DNA from 4 places in the uncultured Rossellomorea sp. genome. Region 1 is predicted to be linked to each of the others. Evidence: riboswitches for the same ligand, from Rfam matches in the RefSeq annotation. Region 1 holds a riboswitch; each other region holds the start of a gene.
The links. Region 1 has a riboswitch for S-adenosylmethionine ahead of Q1B03_RS15805 (sulfite exporter TauE/SafE family protein). Riboswitches for the same ligand answer to the same signal wherever they lie in the genome.
Positions count from the first base shown of each region.

Region 2: it holds a riboswitch for S-adenosylmethionine, as region 1 does, so the genes downstream of both, metE (5-methyltetrahydropteroyltriglutamate--homocysteine S-methyltransferase) here and Q1B03_RS15805 (sulfite exporter TauE/SafE family protein) in region 1, are expected to answer to the same signal.
Region 3: it holds a riboswitch for S-adenosylmethionine, as region 1 does, so the genes downstream of both, Q1B03_RS14820 (methionine ABC transporter ATP-binding protein) here and Q1B03_RS15805 (sulfite exporter TauE/SafE family protein) in region 1, are expected to answer to the same signal.
Region 4: it holds a riboswitch for S-adenosylmethionine, as region 1 does, so the genes downstream of both, metK (methionine adenosyltransferase) here and Q1B03_RS15805 (sulfite exporter TauE/SafE family protein) in region 1, are expected to answer to the same signal.

Region 1 covers NZ_CANKZT010000004.1:265,880-270,953, forward strand. Annotated here, with positions in the region: gene Q1B03_RS15790 (ABC transporter permease) at 1-86, opposite strand, end outside; gene Q1B03_RS15795 (ABC transporter ATP-binding protein) at 266-2,005, shown strand; gene Q1B03_RS15800 (hypothetical protein) at 2,062-2,247, opposite strand; SAM riboswitch class I at 2,487-2,590, shown strand; gene Q1B03_RS15805 (sulfite exporter TauE/SafE family protein) at 2,765-3,682, shown strand; gene Q1B03_RS15810 (cation:dicarboxylate symporter family transporter) at 3,968-4,084, shown strand; gene Q1B03_RS15815 (dicarboxylate/amino acid:cation symporter) at 4,132-4,488, shown strand; gene Q1B03_RS15820 (S9 family peptidase) at 4,531-5,074, shown strand, end outside.
Region 2 covers NZ_CANKZT010000001.1:1,293,374-1,298,447, forward strand. Annotated here, with positions in the region: gene Q1B03_RS06670 (biotin transporter BioY) at 1-268, opposite strand, end outside; gene metE (5-methyltetrahydropteroyltriglutamate--homocysteine S-methyltransferase) at 687-2,987, opposite strand; cobalamin riboswitch at 3,140-3,325, opposite strand; SAM riboswitch class I at 3,395-3,505, opposite strand; gene Q1B03_RS06680 (hypothetical protein) at 3,603-3,800, opposite strand; gene thiC (phosphomethylpyrimidine synthase ThiC) at 3,778-5,074, opposite strand, start outside.
Region 3 covers NZ_CANKZT010000004.1:40,441-45,514, forward strand. Annotated here, with positions in the region: gene Q1B03_RS14805 (6-phospho-beta-glucosidase) at 1-1,172, opposite strand, end outside; gene Q1B03_RS14810 (GntR family transcriptional regulator) at 1,394-2,119, shown strand; gene chbG (chitin disaccharide deacetylase) at 2,140-2,835, shown strand; SAM riboswitch class I at 3,314-3,419, shown strand; gene Q1B03_RS14820 (methionine ABC transporter ATP-binding protein) at 3,491-4,504, shown strand; gene Q1B03_RS14825 (methionine ABC transporter permease) at 4,494-5,074, shown strand, end outside.
Region 4 covers NZ_CANKZT010000001.1:1,286,244-1,291,317, forward strand. Annotated here, with positions in the region: gene Q1B03_RS06635 (tetraprenyl-beta-curcumene synthase family protein) at 1-458, opposite strand, end outside; gene Q1B03_RS06640 (alpha/beta fold hydrolase) at 473-1,276, opposite strand; gene Q1B03_RS06645 (gamma carbonic anhydrase family protein) at 1,362-1,877, shown strand; gene metK (methionine adenosyltransferase) at 2,115-3,317, opposite strand; SAM riboswitch class I at 3,529-3,672, opposite strand; gene pckA (phosphoenolpyruvate carboxykinase (ATP)) at 4,002-5,074, shown strand, end outside.

The DNA of each region.
Region 1 (5,074 bases):
GGTAAGCCCAAGATCAGAATAAGGTATCTGTAAATGGTCCGGCGCTGCATATTGATGTACGTTCGCTGGAGCATGTCAGATACCATTGTGGTAGCTGGGGAACCCGTGCTTGTGGCTTTAACCGTTTCCATTTGTTCATGCAAACCTCCTTTATAAAATTCAAATTGCATTATTCCGATCTGTTTAGTATATTTTAAATACACATTTATGAAAAATCAATGTAAATTTTAAAAAATTTTACATATTGTCGTGGAAGGTGGAAATGATGGAAGAAATTTTAAGAGTAACCAACTTACGAGTATCCTTTCAAACAATGGATGATGAATTTGAAGCCGTTCGAGGTATCAGCTTTGATGTGAAACAGGGGGAAACCCTTGGAATCGTTGGAGAGTCAGGCAGTGGGAAAAGTGTGACGGCCCGGTCCATCATGAGGCTTCTTCCCACACCGCCTTCTTATGTAAAACATGGTGAAATTCTCTTTATGGGTGAAAACATAGCCGACAAGTCAGAAAAAGAGATGCAGTGCATTCGCGGTAGGGATATCGGGATGATCTTTCAGGATCCAATGACCTCTTTGAACCCGACGATTCGAATTGGCAAACAAATTGCCGAAAGCTTGATGAAGCATCAGGGTTTGTCCAGCAGTGAAGCGAAAACCGAAGCCATTGGAATTTTGAAATTAGTGGGAATCCGCAATAGTGCAGAGCGTTATAATCAGTATCCCCACGAATTTTCCGGTGGTATGAGACAGAGAGTCATGATTGCCATCGCCCTCGCATGCCGGCCAACCTTGTTAATCGCCGATGAACCAACAACCGCCTTGGACGTTACGATACAAAAGCAGATCCTCAACGTTATGAAGCACATGCAGGAACGTTTCGGTACATCCATCATTTTGATCACCCATGATCTTGGTGTGGTGGCAGGAATGTGTGATCGGGTGATAGTGATGAAGGAAGGCGAGATTGTGGAATCCGGAACCACTGAAGAGATTTTTGAAATGCCCAAACATCCGTATACATTAAAGCTCCTGAATGCCTTGCCACGTCTCGACGAAGAAAAAAAGAAGAAGCCGACACCACTTCAAGCAAGGAGCGAAAGACCCTTGCTTGAAGTGAAGTCTCTTCAACAGCACTTTGATCTGGGGAAAGGAAATCGTCTTAAAGCAGTGGATGATATCTCTTTCTTTATTCTGGAAGGGGAGACTCTTGGTCTTGTAGGAGAATCAGGCTCTGGAAAATCCACAACGGGGAGAGCGATTCTTCGCCTTCATGAACCTACTGCAGGTGACGTCTATTATCAAGGAATGTCCGTGAACAGAATGAATAAAAGAGAAATGAAGGCGATGCGCCGCCATATGCAAATGATCTTTCAGGATCCATATGCTTCCCTTAATCCAAGATTCAAAGTACTTGATATTATTGGCCATGCGCTGGATATCCACGGTCTTTATAAGACTAAGAAGGAACGGAAAGATCGGGTAGAGGAACTATTGGAAATGGTAGGACTGAGTGCCTCCCATGCAAAGCGTTATCCACATGAATTCTCTGGGGGACAAAGGCAGAGGATCGGAATCGCCCGTGCATTAGCCGTAGAGCCGAAATTCATCGTATGCGATGAGCCGTTATCAGCTCTCGATGTTTCGATTCAATCGCAAATTGTAGACCTATTAGAGGATCTGCAGCAACGCCTCGGACTTACCTATTTATTTATTGCCCATGATCTCTCAATGGTCAAGCATATTAGTGACCGGGTTGCTGTAATGTACGCAGGAAAAATTGTAGAGCTGGCTGACAGCGAAGAGTTATACTCCAATCCTAAGCACCCGTACACCAAATCATTGCTTTCTGCCATCCCAATCCCCGATCCAAAGATCGAGAAGCAAAAAGAACGTGTCTTACTAGAGGAGCAAACGGATGAAGACAAATATCAGTTAGAGAATTCCGAGCTGGTAGAAGTCTCAAAAGGTCATTGGGTTGCCACTCCGGTGAAAGTAAGTGTATAAGGCTCATAAAGAAAGCTCAGCCAAGAGGATGGCTGAGCTTTCTTTTATGTGAGTCGTTATGATTGAAAGTGGATCGATTGAAGTCCACAATGTGGATGTTGGGTATGAATTTCTTTTTCGTAATACTCCAGAAGTTGTGAATGAGATAATCGGTGCAGGTCCTTTTTTATTTCTGGCAAGGCAGCTTCGAGAATATGAAGAATTACTTTTCTTTGATTGAGTTGGTTCAGATTGGAAATCATGATCTTCCTCCTTCAAAAAAATCAAGATGATTTAGAAAACAGAGCAAAAAAATAAACCATAGGCATTGTGGGGTGCCTTTGGTTTTCCAATGAGCATAGGGGATATGGAAGGGATTTAATTTATCTTAATTCAGATAAAGTTTACCTGTCAAGTAGGAATTATTTTGTCTGACACGCATATAATGCTTGAAAAGGTGTTGACATTGAAAGAATATTAAGATAAATTATGTTTTAACATATCCTTATGAAGAGCCGGGGGAAGAAACTGGTCTGATGATCCCGCAGCAACCTCTATGTATTGAAGGTGCTAAGTCCAGCAGGCAAATTGCCTGGAAGATAAGGAAGAGCTGAATGAATCAACCATTCCTCTCCTTATTGGGAGAGGTTTTTTAATGGAATAATGCTTGAGCTGATTGGAAAACCAAAGGCTCTAAACCTAATACAGGTTTAGTGCCTTTTTTTTAGGTTTAATTCCGAGTATTCCAATATAAATAATAGATCAGAAAGAGGGAACGAAATGAGAAAATTAATCATCTTTGCACTTGTAGGTTTCTTTGCACAGTTAGTGGATGGATCACTGGGTATGGCGTTTGGTTTAACATCATCTTCACTTTTATTAGCTTACGGAGTTGCCCCTGCTGTCGCTTCAGCCTCCATTCATATGTCTGAAATTGCGACAACGGCAGCTTCAGGAATATCACATTTTAAATTTGGGAATGTCAATAAACGAATGGCGGTGTTGTTATTAATCCCGGGTGCCATAAGTGCCTTTATTGGTGCAGCATTTCTCAGTAATATTCCAGGGGGATTGATCAAGCCATATATTTCTACTTTTCTATTGATTTTAGGTATATATATTTTCATTCGATTTCTATTTTTCTCACAATCAGGCTCAAGGAGACAAGAAGTTGGCAAAAAGACAATCCTGACCAAAAAGCGATTCCTCTTTCCTTTGGGTGCCGTTGCTGGATTCTTTGATGCAATCGGAGGCGGGGGATGGGGGCCGATCAATACACCGGTATTATTGGCAAACAAGAATGCAACACCAAGAGAAGTAGTCGGGACCGTTGATACAAGTGAGTTTGTCGTCACGATAGCTGCCACTTTAGGATTCGTCATCTTTCTCGGCTGGGAACAATTCAACTGGTTCTGGGTAAGTGCCTTTGTCATTGGTGGCGTACTTGCTGCTCCCCTTGCTGCATGGCTGGTTCGGATCCTGCAACCTTATTTGCTGGGAGTATTAGTAGGTGGATTCATTGTATTGACCAACTTAAACACATTATTAAAAGCTGGAGAAGTGAGTCCTGGATTATCAACAGCAGCATATGTATTGGTGGTTTTAGGCTGGATATCCGGAATCATCTATAGTCTGGTGAAGAATGGAAAAAAACAAGGTCTCCACCAAGACCATGACCAGGCTACTCTTTCTCATTAATATTTAATGGAGGGGCGGAGATGTCCAAACATTTGCGGGAATCTGTAAGGGGAAGAAGGCGGTTCTTAATCAATGAATTGATCAAACTCCACCAATCAGATATGGAGATCCGCAAACACATAGTTGTTGGATGTCTAGAGAGAAAAATTGTATCAACGAGAACAAGAAAGGACAACATGGACTGTCCGTTTTATTACCACTTTTAATAATCATTATCACTGTCGCCATTGCGTGCCTGTTTCACATTAGCCTGGTGTATTTCTCCGCAGTAAATGGGGAGGGAAAATGCACCCTTTGAATTTCATAAAGGGCATTGCTCCAGCCGGACTAATCGCATTTACCACTGTCAGCAGCTCAGCAACCCTTCCTGTCGCCATCCGGAATACAAGGGAGAAAACCTGAATGTTTCTAAAGAAGTAAGCAGCTTTGTCTTACCGCTGGGTTCTACCATTAATATGAATGGGGCTACGATTTATCAAGGTGTTGCCGTTTTCTTCATTGCCCAGTTTTATGGAGTGGATTTGTCTTTAGCTCAAATATTGAACGTTATTGGGGTAGCGATACTTGCCTCTATCGGGGCTGAAGGGGTACCGGGTGCAGGTCTGATTATGCTGACGATTGTACTGAGCTCAGTAAATCTCCCATTGGAGGGCATCGGATTAGTTGCAGCCGTCGACAGAATTCTTGATATGTTCAGAACATCTACAAATGTAATTGGGGATGCATCTGCAGCTGTAGTGATTGAAGAATCTGAAAAGAAAAAGCGTGCAGCAGAACAAAATACGAAGAGATATATTTCAGCTTGAAAAATCCGGGATTGAAACGCCCTTAGAACGAAGAGGTGAACCATGGAAAAGCATGTAACCATCCAATGGAGAGATTTGAATCTCTCGGCAGCTATCCATTATCCACCATCCTATTTAGAAGGTGGGAAGTCTACTTATCCCGTCATCATTATTTGCCATGGATTTATCGGTACAAAGATGGGGGTTAACCGCTTGTTTGTTAATGCCTCAAGAGAGCTTTCACAAAATGAATATGTAATCGTCAGATTTGATTATTCTGGTTGTGGTGAAAGTGAAGGATATTATGGAAGAAATAAAATAGAAGATTTGATCGATCAGACCGTTCACGTAATTGATTATGTTCAAACATTACCCTGTATTGATCGGAACAATGTCCTTCTCATCGGCCATAGCTTAGGTGGCGCGGTCGCTTTACTGACCGCGGTAAAAGACGAACGAGTGAGGAACCTGGTGCTATGGTCGGCAGTGGGGACTCCTTATCAAGATATCATGAATATTATTGGAATAGAGAATGCTACTGAAATGGATATAAATAAAGAAGTGGAATTTCAAGGATATCTGCTCAGAAAAGAATTCTTCCAATCTT
Region 2 (5,074 bases), on a different contig from region 1:
AAGCCGCTACGATAAAGCCGAAAATATAGCCTCCCGTAGGACCGACCAGTACCTGTGCCCCTCCACTGAAGCCCGCAAATACAGGAACACCCACTGCTCCCAGGGCTGCATAGCAAACCATGGCAAACGCTCCATATCGGCTTCCAAGAATCGTCGCGGTAATTCCTACTGCCAATGTTTGTCCGCTGATTGGTACGAGTGGCAGTGGAATCTCGATTTGAGCGAAAATCCCCGTAATCGCAGCAAAGATGGCACAGTGAATGATCATCCTTAGTTTTTCTCCGTTCACTTTCAAATCCCCCTTGTGTATGTAAACTATGTATAACATTAAGTTAACACAATTGAAAGGATTTTGGGAAGCTTATTTTTCTTCCCTCTCGTTTTTTAACTGGGAGCATAAACATTACATATCATTTCTTTAGCCTGCCATTCTAAAGCGGTTTTTAATGTAACCCTCCCTTTTGGGAACTCATCAATCCCCTTATCACTCACCAAATATAGGATAGTGCGATTTGGCTGATGTTCATTAAATACTTGAATGATTCTTCCTATGGCTATGTATGGCATTTTCTTTCTCTCCTTATGAGCAGGACGCACTTCCTTTCACCTGCGCCCTGCGTTTTGTAAAGGTGGATCACACGAGCGTACAGCTACACTCGATCATATTTCTCTTCGTTCTCCGTCTATTATCTTTCATTTTTAAGAAGCACTTCTTCACGCACTTGTTCCGCAGCTTCCACCATGGTTTTAAGAGCTAAGACCGTCTCATCGATCCCACGTGTTTTCAAACCACAATCCGGGTTGACCCAGAATAAATGGGGATCCAGCACTTCCAGAGCCCGATGTATATTGCGGATTAATTCTTCACGTTTCGGCACCCGTGGACTATGAATGTCATATACCCCGAGACCAATCCCTTTGTCATACGTATAATCTTCAAAAACATGGATCAACTCCCCATGACTTCTTGATGTTTCAATCGAGATGACATCAGCATCCAGATCACTGATGGCATCTATAATATCTTCAAAATCCGAATAGCACATATGTGTGTGGACCTGGGTTTGCTTCTGTACAGATGAAGTGGCCAATCTGAAGGCATAAACGGCAGCCTTTAGATATTCCTCCCAATTTTCACTCTTTAAAGGCAGACCTTCCCTAAGTGCCGGCTCATCGACTTGTATCATGCGAATCCCATGGGCTTCTAATTCCTCTATCTCTTTTTGGAGAGAAAGTGCGATTTGATTCGATACTTCATATCGTGATATATCATTCCGAATAAATGACCAATTTAGAATCGTGATCGGGCCCGTTAACATCCCTTTAACCGGTTTATCGGTTAATGATTGGGCATATACGGTTTCTTTAACCGTCATCGGTTCTTTAAAATTCACATCACCGTAAATGAGTGGTGGCTTCACACATCTGGAACCGTATGATTGTACCCATCCAAACTTCGTAAATTGAAAACCATCTAATTTCTCACCAAAGAATTCAACCATATCAGTCCGCTCGAATTCCCCATGTACAAACACATCAAGACCTATTTGTTCCTGAATTTCAATCCAGCGTTTTATTTCCGCATGAATATATTGTTGATACTCCCCATCAGAAAGTTCTCCCTTCCTCCATTTCAACCTTTGCCTTCTTACTTCCTGGGTTTGAGGAAAACTTCCTATTGTAGTGGTAGGTAGAAAAGGTAATGAAAAGTACTTCGCCTGTTCCAGTTTACGAATATGGAAAGGATCCTTTCTCCCTACATTATCGGGTTGCAATTCCTCAACCTCTTCCTGCACCTCCCTATTATTGCGCAGGGGTGATTCGTTTAAATTCTTAATCGCCGTTACACTTTGAGCAATCTCATCTTCTATTGTCTCGACTCCCTCACGAATCCCCTTCGTTAAAATTGTGATTTCATGTAATTTCTCATCAGCAAATGATAGAGCGTCAATGAGAGGTGTATCAATTGCTTCTTCATTCTGCAAGGTTACAGGTACATGAAGTAAACTGCATGATGGTTGTATGATCAAGCGATCACTCGGAACATACCCTGCAATGAACGATAGAAGCGAATGGGTATCAGCAAGATTACTTCTCCAAATATTCCTGCCATCAAGAATGCCGGCAGCCAGGAATTTATCTTTAGGAAAACCAAATCTTTTCAGCGCCGCCAAATTCTTACCACGATCATGCATAAAATCTATCCCTATGCCGTCCACTGGGAGTGCTAACACCCGCTGGTACCTTTCCAAACTATCATAATAGGTTTGGAGGATGATCTTTAACCCGGGGCAGGATTCTTTAAGTGTTTGATAGACTTCTTTAAATTGATCCATCTCTTCATCCCCGATGGATGTGCACAAGATCGGTTCATCCATTTGTACCCACTCTACACCCTCTTCCTGTAAATCACGCAATACTTCAGCATAAAGAGGGACAAATTGATCAACGATGGTTTTATAGTCCCCGTTATCATACCCTTTGGACAATTTCACAAATGTGAACGGACCTAAGATAACCGGTTTTCCTTCTATACCCAGTTTTTCTTTTGCCTCCCTAAAAAAATGGAGGGGACGATTTTCCACCAACCGGGGAACGATCCCATCAAGTTCAGGGACGAGATAGTGATAGTTGGTGTTAAACCATTTTGTCATTTCCAGTGCCACCGCGTCCTTTGATCCTCTGGCCATTTCAAAATACGTTTCAAGAGAGACCTTACCCCCACCATAATGAAACCTCTTAGGAACCAAGCCGAACATGACGGCTGTATCAAGCACATGATCATATGAGCTGAAATCTCCAACCGGAATCAAATCAATTCCCTGATCCAGTTGCTTCTTCAAATGGTTGACTCGTATTTCCTCCATTTGTTCTAAGAAGGAATCCTTTTCAATCTTCCCTGCCCAAAATTGTTCCAGCGTCTTTTTCCATTCACGCTTTTCACCGATTCTTGGATATCCTAAATTTGAACTGATCACCTTACTCATTCAATCCTCACTCCTTATACTTGATATGGTTGTCATCAACAAAAAAATCTCCCTTTCAAATGAAAGAGAGATTCATACGCATCACTAACTTGAGTTGAGACAATCTTGTATTCTCAACACGTATTCCTCACCCCTCTCTATATCCACGTAGAGCATAAGCGCATACAACAGGCAGGTCTCCTGACTTAGGTTCACAGCTTCTTATCCCTTCCCATTTCAACAGAAATAGTGGTTGAATGATAAGTCGCTCCCCATTACAGTGGCGGGACCGTGCCGGATTTTCACCGGTCTTCCCTTTTAGCTGAGCATGACTCAGCACCTATTGCATTTGTCTATTTAATTTTTCTTTCATAAAAACGAAAAGCCCTCTCTTGCGAAAGAGAGGGCTTCATGTTTATGAGAATCCTCTCTTATTTTCCAAAGCAAAGTGCTTTGCAGGAATTAGCACCTTTTCAACACATCGGTTGAATGGTTGCCGGGTTTCACAGGGCCAGTCCCTCCACCACTCTCAATAAGAGTTACAAATATATTCATTTACTATTCCGAAATTTGTAATAATCGTAGCACGGTACATATAAGCTGTCAAAAGAAATTTAATTAATACCTTACACGTTTCTAATAATAGGTACTTTCTACATAATGACATTTGATACAAGATCTTGTTACATCCGTTTCATAAAAGACATGTCTGCAGTTTTCCTGAATGCTCTTCACTTCTTTTTCGAGTTGGATGACTCTCTGATTGAGCTTTACGATCTCATTCTTCAATTTCAGTACATGACAAGAAGGTTTATCGATAGATGTTTGATCCATTTTCCACAAACTCCTTCGATTTTTCTTTCAATCCTTTTTCTATTTCCTTATGAGCATCATTCATGCTAGTCTCCTTCATTCCCCTTATGTCATGTGATATTCTCATTGAACAAAATTTCGGGCCACACATTGAACAAAAATGGGCCGTTTTTGCCCCTTCTGCAGGAAGTGTTTCATCATGATACTCCCTTGCACGCTCCGGGTCCAGGGATAAATTAAATTGGTCATTCCATCTAAATTCAAATCGAGCCTTAGAAACGGCATTATCTCTGACTTGTGCCCCTGGATGGCCTTTCGCCAAATCCGCTGCATGTGCTGCGATTTTATAAGCAATGACACCTTCTCTCACATCATCTTTATTCGGTAATCCCAGATGCTCTTTCGGTGTTACATAGCACAGCATGGCTGTCCCAAACCAACCGATCATGGCAGCCCCTATGGCGGAAGTAATGTGATCATACCCCGGTGCAATATCTGTCGTTAATGGCCCCAAGGTATAAAAAGGAGCTTCATGACAGATTTCCATTTGCTTATCCACATTCTCTTTAATCATATGCATCGGTACATGACCAGGGCCTTCAATCATGACTTGTACATCATGCTTCCAAGCAATTTTGGTTAGCTCGCCTAATGTTTCAAGCTCGGCAAACTGTGCTTCATCATTCGCATCAGCAATTGATCCGGGTCTTAAACCATCTCCTAAGGAAACGGAGATATCATAGGCTTTTAAAATCTTACATATATCTTCAAAATGGGAATAAAGAAAGTTCTCTTTATGATGGGCAAGACACCATTGTGCCATGATTGAACCTCCACGGGAAACAATGCCTGTTGTACGATCAGCCGTCAGATGAATATACCTCAATAAAACACCTGCATGAATGGTGAAATAGTCAACACCCTGCTCCGCCTGTTCGATCAATGTATCCCTGTACACACCCCATGTAAGATTCTCAGCAATTCCGTTTACTTTTTCTAGTGCTTGATAGATCGGTACCGTACCAACAGGGACAGGGGAGTTTCGAATGATCCACTCCCTTGTTGTATGAATGTTTTTACCTGTTGATAAGTCCATTATGGTATCGGCACCCCAACGAGTTGCCCACGTCATTTTCTCCACTTCTTCTTCAACGGAAGATGATACAGAAGAGTTTCCGATATTCGCGTTTATTTTCACATGAAAGTGACGACCGATGATCATCGGTTCACATTCAGGATGATTGATATTGGCAGGAATGATGGCCCTGCCCTTTGCTACTTCTTCTCTTACAAAT
Region 3 (5,074 bases), 230 kb from region 1:
GCTTGTATCACTAATTCTTCGAAAGCTTTCATCTGTTGGATGATTCCTTTAACAGATGGAGGCAGCGGGCCGGTGGCGATTGGCCGAGGTCCGTCCCTCGTAATGACGGCGTTTACTTCGATGACAGCGTCGTGTGGCAGGTCCGGGATGGTTCCGTTGTTCAGTGTGTTGACGGTTTGGATGTCTCCTGAGTTGTTGTAAATGCTCGCCATGAGGCTGCAGGCAGCATCACTGTAGTAGGCACCTCCTCGATTTTCCAGTTCTTTTGGTTTTTCATTTAACTCCTCTTTCATATATTGTATGAAAAGTTCTTTTTCAACTTTTCGAACAACCTCTGCCCGTGTACCGTTTTCTCTATAAGCTTGAAGGTCCTTTTCCAACACAGAGTCCCGTTGGAAGTAGTATTGATGATAAGGATTGGGAAGCATCCCGAGAGCTTGTAAAAATTCCTTCGACCATCCGAGTGAGACGATGTTGGCCGGTGAGTAATCCACTTCTTGATGGATCAGTTTTTGCAGAACCTGATCGGTGACATCCTGACCTTTGACCCAAACCTTTTTTCCAAACACAAAATGATTCATCCCTACAAACTCGATTTGTACTTCATTTGCAGAACAATTCATCATCTCGGCGACGCTGTTTTTCATGTTGAAAGGAATATTGCACACCCCGATGACTTTATGATGTGTACTGTATTTAAGCAGGGCTTCCGTAACAATGCCTGCCGGGTTGGTAAAGTTAATAAGCCATGCATGGGGACAAATCTGTTGGATGTCATGACAAATTTCCATTAGGACCGGAATGGTGCGCAAGGCCTTGAATATACCGCCTGCTCCATTGGTTTCCTGACCGATGACACCATGACTTAACGGTATCCGTTCATCTTTTTCCCTGGCTGAGAGGCCGCCCACCCTGATTTGTGTTGTCACAAAGTCAGCGCCAATTAAGGCATCCCTGCGGTTAAGGGTCCATTCCAATTCAATCGGCACACCTGCTTTTTGGATCATTCGACGAGCAAATTGCCCGATAATCTCAAGCTTCTCTTTCCCTGCTTCGATGTCTACAAGCGTTATGTCCGTGACAGGAAAAGATTTGTATCGGTGGATGAACCCCTCGATAATTTCTGGTGTATAGCTTGATCCGCCTCCGATTATGACCACCTTTAATGACATTCTGTCGAGCTCCCTTCATTTTGAAAGCGATTTCTATTTTCTATAATGTATCATACAAATTTTCACTCGTCTATATATTGTAATGACAAATATAAATTTTATGACTATTTTTTATTTAATTGTAATAACAAATTATTTTTATGATAAAATGATTAGGAATAGAGAATTGCACGTGGATGTGTTATAACAAATATAGGAAGAAAGTGGAAGGGAGAAACAGAATGAAAGAGACACAAGAAGCAAAGGCCCTGCATTCGCATGTAAAAGAAGAAATCATCCACATGATTAAAAATAAAGAATATGCGCCGAATACAAAACTGCCGACAGAGGCGGAGTTTTGCGAAAAGTTTAATGTCAGCCGTACGACGATCCGGACGGCGCTCCAGCAGCTGACACTTGAAGGTTACGTGTATCGCGAGCAAGGAAGAGGAACCTTTGTCGCAGAAGAGAAAGTCAGTCAAATCCTGTCCTCGACGATCGACAACTACACAGAGCAACTGCGATTACAAGGTAAGAAACCTAAGATCAAGGTACTGAGCATGAATGTCATCCCGGCAGAATCCACAGTGGAAAAAGCGTTGGAATTGAAGAATGGAGATCCCGTCAATCGGTTAGAGAGGATCCGATATTCAGACGGGCTGCCCCTGCAATATGAGGTGGCCTATCTGCCCTGGTACAAGACGCCAGGCCTTGATAAAGACGAATGTGAAAGATCTCTTTACAAGCTCCTGGAAACACAGTTTGAGATAAAAATTAAAAAAACCATCGAAACCATCGAGCTATTTTTAGCAGATGAGCGAGTGGCAGGGAAGCTTGAGGTACCAGAGGGGACACCTTGCTTTATGATCGAAACGACAGCTTATGTAGAGGATGGATCCGTGATCGAATTTTCCAAAGCGATCTTCAGAGGAGATAAAGCGAGCTTTCTTGTAGAAAGAACCTATTAGAAAAAAGGGGATGGGGGATTATGAGGAACGTGATCGTCAATGCAGATGACTTTGGTTTATGCCGGGGAGTGAACTATGGCATCGTTGATAGTCACCGGTTTGGAATTGTCAACTCAACAACGATGCTTGTCAATATGCCCGGGACTCTGCATGCGTTGGAATTGGCGAAGGTTTTTCCTGAATTAGAGGTTGGGATCCATTTAACACTGACATGCGGGAGACCGGTTTCGGCCGGGGTACCATCACTACAGGATGAAAGAGGCTTTTTCCGTTACACCAGCAGGATTTTTGAAGAAAAAGAAATCAATGTGGATGAGGTTGAAATGGAGTGGGAGGCTCAGGTGGATAAATTTCTATCATTCGGTCTGCCCCTTTCTCATATTGACAGTCATCATCATGTTCATAGCTTTCGACCACTGATCCCGGTGGTGAAGAGATTGTCAGAGCGCTTTGGGGTACCGGTCCGGAATGTTTTTGGTGATAAGGGTGGCGAAATGGATGTGTTAACCGATCGGTTCTCGATGGACTTTTATGGGGACGGAGTGTCGGTTGAAGGATTGAAGAGGATTTTGGACAGCAGGGATGGAGGTGAGACGCTTGAGATTATGTGTCATCCGGCTTATGTTGATTCCTATTTGAAGATGAATTCTTCTTATTGTGAGCAGCGGTTGAGGGAGTTGGATGTGTTGACAGTGATTAAGGAGTGGACGTTTTAGTTTTCGTTTGGTTGTTTGAGAGATTAGAATATTTGTAGTGAGTTGTTATGACAAATGATCGGGGTGCTGCTATTGAAGGTAGTGCCTTTTTGTATTGGTAATGGAGGTTAGTCCCAATTGGAGGTGGAAAGGAATGTTTTTGGATAATATGTATGGTTTTTGAGTCTTTGAGATGGTGTAAAGGCAGGATATTAACTGAAATCGATGTGAGATACATGGATTGATAGGGTGCGAGGAGTTTTATTATCGACATTCCCCCTTTTATTATCAACTTTAGGAATATATTATTAACTGTAAAAAAGTGGATATATTCCACCCCAAGATCAAACCCTAGTCCAACAACACAAAAAAACCTTCCCTAGTACAACAATAAAGATAACGCTTACATAAAAACAACTGTAAAATTCCCTATTGACTTCCATTCCCATACCCAGTATTATCCTCTATAAGATTAAAAAATTAGAAAATTACATACTTTCAATTATCCAGAGTGACCGAGGGATCAGGCCCTACGACGTCCGGCAACCTCCAGTATTGGAACGGTGCCAATTCCTGCAGAATGATTTCATTCTGAGAGATAAGTCGAGATAAACAGGCGATGCTTCTTTCAGTTGAAAGAGGCATTTTTTATTGGATGAAAAAAGGGGTGTGCACATTGATCGAGATTCGAAATCTAGTTAAAACCTACAGTACAAAAAAGCAAACGGTGGTCGGTGTCGATAACGTTTCCGTAAAAATCGAAAAGGGTGAGATTTTTGGAATCGTCGGATACAGTGGAGCGGGGAAGAGTTCACTCATTCGCTGCCTGAATTTATTAGAAACCCCTACATCAGGAGAAATCATCATTGACGGACAGGATTTCACGAAACTCACGTCCAAACAATTAAGACTCGCCCGTCAAAAAACGAGCATGATCTTTCAACATTTTCACTTGATCAAATCCAAAACGGTGTTTGACAATCTGGCTTTTGCCTTGAAAGCGGCTAGTGTACCTAAAGCGAAAATCAAGCCCAGAGTCGTCGAGCTCCTTGAGATGGTCGGTCTATCGGACAAAGCAGATGCGTACCCGGCCCAGCTCAGCGGAGGACAAAAGCAAAGAGTCGGGATTGCGAGAGCCCTTGCGAATAACCCATCGGTTTTACTTTGCGACGAAGCGACCTCGGCACTCGATCCGAATACAACGAAATCAATCTTGAAACTATTGAAAAAGATTAATAAAGAACTAGGTTTGACCATCGTCCTCATCACACACGAGATGGAAGTGGTGAAAGAGATATGCGACCGGATGGCCGTGATGCAGGACGGGAAAATCGTGGAGGAAGGGCCGGTTTATGACCTGTTTGCAGAACCTAAGCAGCCTTTAACGAAGCAATTCATTGAAACAATCCTTCAATTTGAACTCCCGCCGCACCTCGTGGAATCAAGGAAAGGAAAACTGATCAAAATCCAATTCAAAGGATCGATCGCAGAGGAAAGCGTCGTATCGGAAGTGTTCCAGAAATACAAGGTGCGAGGCAATATCCTGCACGGCAAGATCGAATATATTCAGGAAGTGCCACTGGGGATTTTCATCATGGAGCTGATTGGTTCCCATGAAGAAATCGAAGCAGCGATCCGATTCATCACGCTGAAGACGCAGAGCTTGGAGGTGCTTGAGAATGCTGCCTGATTCATTGACTGCGATTTTGCCAGAATTGAATAAAGCCTTTTTTGAAACGGTCTATATGGTGGGGATTTCACTTGGAGTCGCGATTTTAGTGGGATTACCGCTTGGGATTCTTCTTTTTGTAACAGACAAAGGCTTGTTTTTACAAAATAGTTTGATTAAAAAGGTCGTTGGATTTGTCGTCAATATGGTGCGGTCGGTTCCGTTCATTATTCTATTAGTAGCACTCTTACCATTAACCAAACTATTGACCGGAACCACGATCGGACCGACGGCAGCATCCGTATCACTCTCTGTTGCGGGAATTCCATTTTTTGCGAGAATGGTAGAAACGTCATTGCGAGAGATTGATAAAGGTGTCATTGAAGCTTCGGTTTCAGTGGGGGCAAGTCCTTGGATGATCATTAAGGACGTGCTGTTACCGGAAGCACGACCGGCGGTGATTCAGGCAATCACGATTACAACGATCAGTTTAGTCGCCTATTCCGCCATGGCTGGGATCGTCGGTGGAGGCGGAGTCGGGGACCTGGCGATCCGCTTCGGATACTACCGTTATGACAACACGGTGATGAT
Region 4 (5,074 bases), on a different contig from region 1:
TCATAGTGTTGTAATGCTTCAAGAACGGACTGACAGGTAAGCACTAGATCCCTCAGATACCCCCCGTCATCCTGATCCGCCCTTAAAGAATAGTAATTGACAGGGACAGCGCCCACCGTCAGGGCGTGCTTCATGGATTGATGAAGGAGGGCAAAATCGTCGGGGTCCAGGGAAACGCTTCGATCACACAGATTATCCAAATAATCGCTTATCGTTTGATAGGCGACGATGAATCGAATCGTTTCTTCTTTTCTGTCCAGTGCCAGCAGGGAAAGAATCGATCCACCTTCACAGTGAAACGTTTTATGCTCTATACTGGCAAGGGCCTGGCTTCTCAATTCCTGATTGGGGATCGCTTCTGCACGCCTCTTCCACTCATCTAACTCTTTATGAACAATCGGAAAAACATTTCGGTATACTCTTGTCATTAACGAAAAGGGATCACTTGGAATGGACACCTTTACCACCTCTTTTACAAAATGTATCCTAGCGCTTTCAAACGACTTTCAATGAAAATTTTGGAGTACTCAAATATATCTTCTCGTTCTGGTTCATTATAGATTTCATGATAGCACTTCGGCCATTCTTTGTAATGCATTTCAGATAAAGACAGTTCGTTGAACCATTTTTTCACTGCTTTTTTATCGACGATTTTGTCATCACCAGCCTGCAACACGAGCAGTGGAACGTCAGGCATTTTTTCCAGGTTTATAAAAGCCAGTTTGATCGCATGGGCGAGCTCCCTGTACCAGCGGACGGACACCTTGGTGATATAGAGTGAATCGTTGCTGTCAATTTCACGTACGTCTGCATTTCTTGTTGCCATATCGATCGTTAACCCGGATGGAAACTTCACCATGGGAGCGATCTTATTCAAACCGTGGGACAAGAGCTCGATCGGTTTTGAAGGGGTCGTGACCAAGCCTAAACAAGGTGAGGACAAGATCACACCTGCCAGGTTCACATGGGATTCCTGAAGCATACGCACCGCAACAAGCCCCCCCATACTATGACCTATCATAAATACTGGTAATTCAAATTGATATGCTGCCTGTACCCAATCTTTCACTTCCACTATATATTCATCAAAGGAATCAATATGTCCTCTTTTACTTCTTGAGGTCATACCCTGCCCCGGTAAATCCCCCATTATGACATGATAGCCTGCTGCACGCCACATTTCAATGAGCCAACCGTACCTGCCATGATGTTCCATTGCTCCATGAATGATGACGATGACTGCCTTTGCTTCTTGATCTGTTTCCCATTTCCACATGGCAATCCCTCCTTTATAGTTCTCTAATTGATTGAATTCTGCTACCATTTATTATAGTAAATATTATTGAAAGGGGTAGTAAAAAATGCTCTATCCGTATCATGATAAAAAACCAGTCATCTCTCACTCAGCTTACATTGCCGATTATGTGACCATCTCCGGGGATGTCGAGATCGGGGAAGAGTCCAGTATTTGGTTTAACACCGTCATCAGAGGGGATGTCGCTCCAACGAAAATCGGTAATAAAGTAAATATACAGGATAATTCCATTCTCCATCAGAGTCCAAATAACCCTCTTATTCTTGAAGATGAAGTAACCGTCGGCCATGGAGTGATTCTACATAGCTGCAAAATTCGAAAGAAAGCGTTAATCGGTATGGGATCCATTATTCTCGATAATGCTGAAATTGGTGAAGGAGCTTTTATTGGAGCAGGAAGCCTTGTTCCTCAAGGGAAAGTCATTCCTCCTAATACGCTGGCATTCGGCAGGCCAGCAAAAGTAGTGAGAGAGCTAAACGAACATGATATTAGCGAAATGAAGCGCATTTCCAGAGAATACGCTGAAAAAGGACAATATTATAAAAGCATCAAACCATTTTAACTTCTTATACTTGGGATACCCCATCCTTCATTAGATTACTCATGTAATATTTTCAGGTGTAACACGTGTGATTGTTTCCTCGAACAGGTTTTATCTGCCGTTTTAGAAATATATCTGCCAGTATCGGGATATGTCTGCCATGTGACACAAACTAATAAATTTCGCCGAATCAATTAGAAATGCCACTCATCAAAAAGAGACCAACACCCATAAAGTGTTGGTCTCTTTGATCTTATCTTATTCGCCTAACGCTTCTGCTTTTAATGCTTCAGCTTTGTTTGTACGCTCCCAAGGAAGATCAATATCGTTACGGCCGAAGTGTCCGTAAGCAGCTGTTTGCTTGTAGATCGGACGACGAAGGTCCAGCATTTTGATGATGCCAGCAGGACGAAGGTCAAAGTTGTTGCGGACAACATCAATCAATACGTCTTCTGATACTTTACCCGTTCCGAATGTGTCGATTGAAATAGATACCGGTTGAGCAACACCGATTGCATACGCTAATTGAACTTCACATTTTTCAGCTAAACCAGCTGCTACAATGTTCTTCGCTACGAAACGTGCTGCATATGCCGCTGAACGGTCCACTTTCGTTGCATCCTTACCAGAGAATGCACCGCCACCATGACGAGCATATCCGCCGTATGTGTCAACGATGATTTTACGTCCTGTTAAACCTGCATCACCTTGTGGTCCACCGATAACGAAACGACCTGTCGGGTTGATGAAATATTTTGTTTGCTCATCGATCAGTTCTTTCGGTACAACCGGATCGATGACATATTCCTTCAAGTTACGCTGGATTTGCTCAAGCGTTACTTCAGGGTGATGTTGAGTAGAGATAACGATCGTGTCGATTCGAACCGGCTTGTCGTTTTCATCATATTCAACTGTTACTTGCGTTTTTCCATCAGGACGTAAGTAAGGAAGAATTTCTTCTTTACGAACTTCCGTTAAGCGACGGGAAATTTTGTGAGCAAGGGAAATGGGAAGAGGCATAAGCTCTTTCGTTTCATTACAAGCGAATCCAAACATTAACCCTTGGTCACCTGCTCCGATTGCATCGATCTCCTCATCCGTCATTTGTCCTTCACGGGCTTCAAGTGCCTGGTCTACCCCTTGAGCGATATCAGCAGATTGCTCATCGATGGATGTCAATACTGCACATGTTTCAGCGTCAAAGCCGTATTTCGCACGAGTGTAGCCAATTTCACGGATTGTTTCGCGAACGATTTTCGGAATATCGACATACGTACTAGTTGTAATTTCACCTGCAACAAGTACAAGACCCGTTGTAACAGACGTTTCACATGCTACACGAGCATTAGGGTCATTGGTAAGAATTGCATCAAGAATTGAATCAGAAATTTGGTCACAAATTTTATCTGGATGTCCTTCGGTTACGGACTCAGATGTAAACAGACGACGTTTAGTTGACATCAAGGTTCCTCCTTAAGCTATTTGTTAGACTTTGATCTAACAAAACATTAAACAGATACGGTACTCATTCCCTAAGTAGTATGAAGTAAACATGGTTTTTTTATAAAAAAATCATGAATTATGTGCATTTGATCCTCTATAAACAGAAAAAACCCTTCCTCATGATTAAAGCAATAGAGGAAAGGTTTCAGATCATAGCCGCGCCTTTTCTCTCTTATCGTTCAAGGTTCATAGACCTTGCCTCAGTTTAGCACCTTCGCTTAATCGGATCGTTTCAAAGTATAAGATCCATTCACTATTTAGCAGGTTGCTGGGTTTCATAGGGTCTGCTCCCTCCACCAGCTCAGGATAAGAGTATCCGTTCAAGGAACAATGATAACGTTTAGGACTAGAGGTGTCAACTTTTTTTCGAGTGACAGGTTTAACCAATCTTTTAGCCTCTTTTTATGACTTCAACCTATTTTTCTTCATTAAAATAACCTAATGGGGTAATGAGGCTAAACATTTAGATTTTTTCTTCATATATATAAGAAGAAACAAGCTGTATTTGGACGAAAAATGTGACAAAATGAAGACACATTATAAAATTAAATAAATAGTATAGACTAATAGCTTGATTGTGTTATACTATTTTTGTGAAGTAAGCGATGCCATTAAATAAATTTATATAAAGGAAGGGTTCTAATGAATTCAGTGAGCATGTCTAATGAATTAACAGAATTACTTAACGGTCAAAATATTCAGGAACAATTATCTGTTTCCCAACTAGTTGAAAAAGTCCTTCAACGCAATGAAGGCGTTTTAACATCATCAGGTGCAGTCAGAGCAGAAACTGGTAAATACACAGGACGCTCTCCTAAGGATAAATTTATTGTTGAAGAACCATCCACGAAGGATAAGATTGAGTGGGGTTCTGTCAATCAACCCATCTCTTCAGAATCATTCGATAAACTATATACAAAAGTGATCAATTACTTAAAAGAAAAAGAAGAAGTGTTCTCATTCCAAGGGTTCGCAGGTGCAGACCCAAAACATAGACTGCCGATTCAGGTTATCAACGAATTTGCTTGGCATAATCTTTTCGCTCATCAATTATTCATTCGCCCGACAGAAGAAGAGCTAAAGGGTCACCAATCAGAATTCACAATCGTTTCTGCTCCGAACTTCAAGGCGGATCCCGAAGTTGACGGAACTCATTCTGAAACATTTATCATTGTATCATTCGAAAGAAGAATTGTCCTGATTGGTGGTACTGAGTATGCAGGTGAAATGAAAAAATCGATTTTCTCTGTCATAAACTACGTGCTTCCTGAATCCGATATCCTTTCCATGCACTGCTCTTCAAACGTGGGACGCGAAGGCGATGTGGCATTGTTCTTCGGTTTATCCGGAACTGGAAAAACGACTTTATCCGCAGACCCTAACCGCCGTTTGATCGGCGATGATGAACACGGTTGGTCTCCAAACGGTGTTTTCAATATCGAAGGCGGCTGCTACGCTAAATGTATCGGTCTGACACGTGAGAAAGAGCCACAAATCTTCGATGCCATCCGTTTCGGTTCTGTCCTTGAAAATGTTGTCCTTGATGACAATTCCCGCATCCCGGATTATGAGGATAACACATTAACTGAAAACACTCGTGCTGCATACCCTCTTCAAGCGATGGAAAACATCGTTGAACCAAGTGTTGCAGGACATCCAAATACAATCGTATTCTTAACGGCAGATGCATTCGGGGTATTACCTCCAATCAGCAA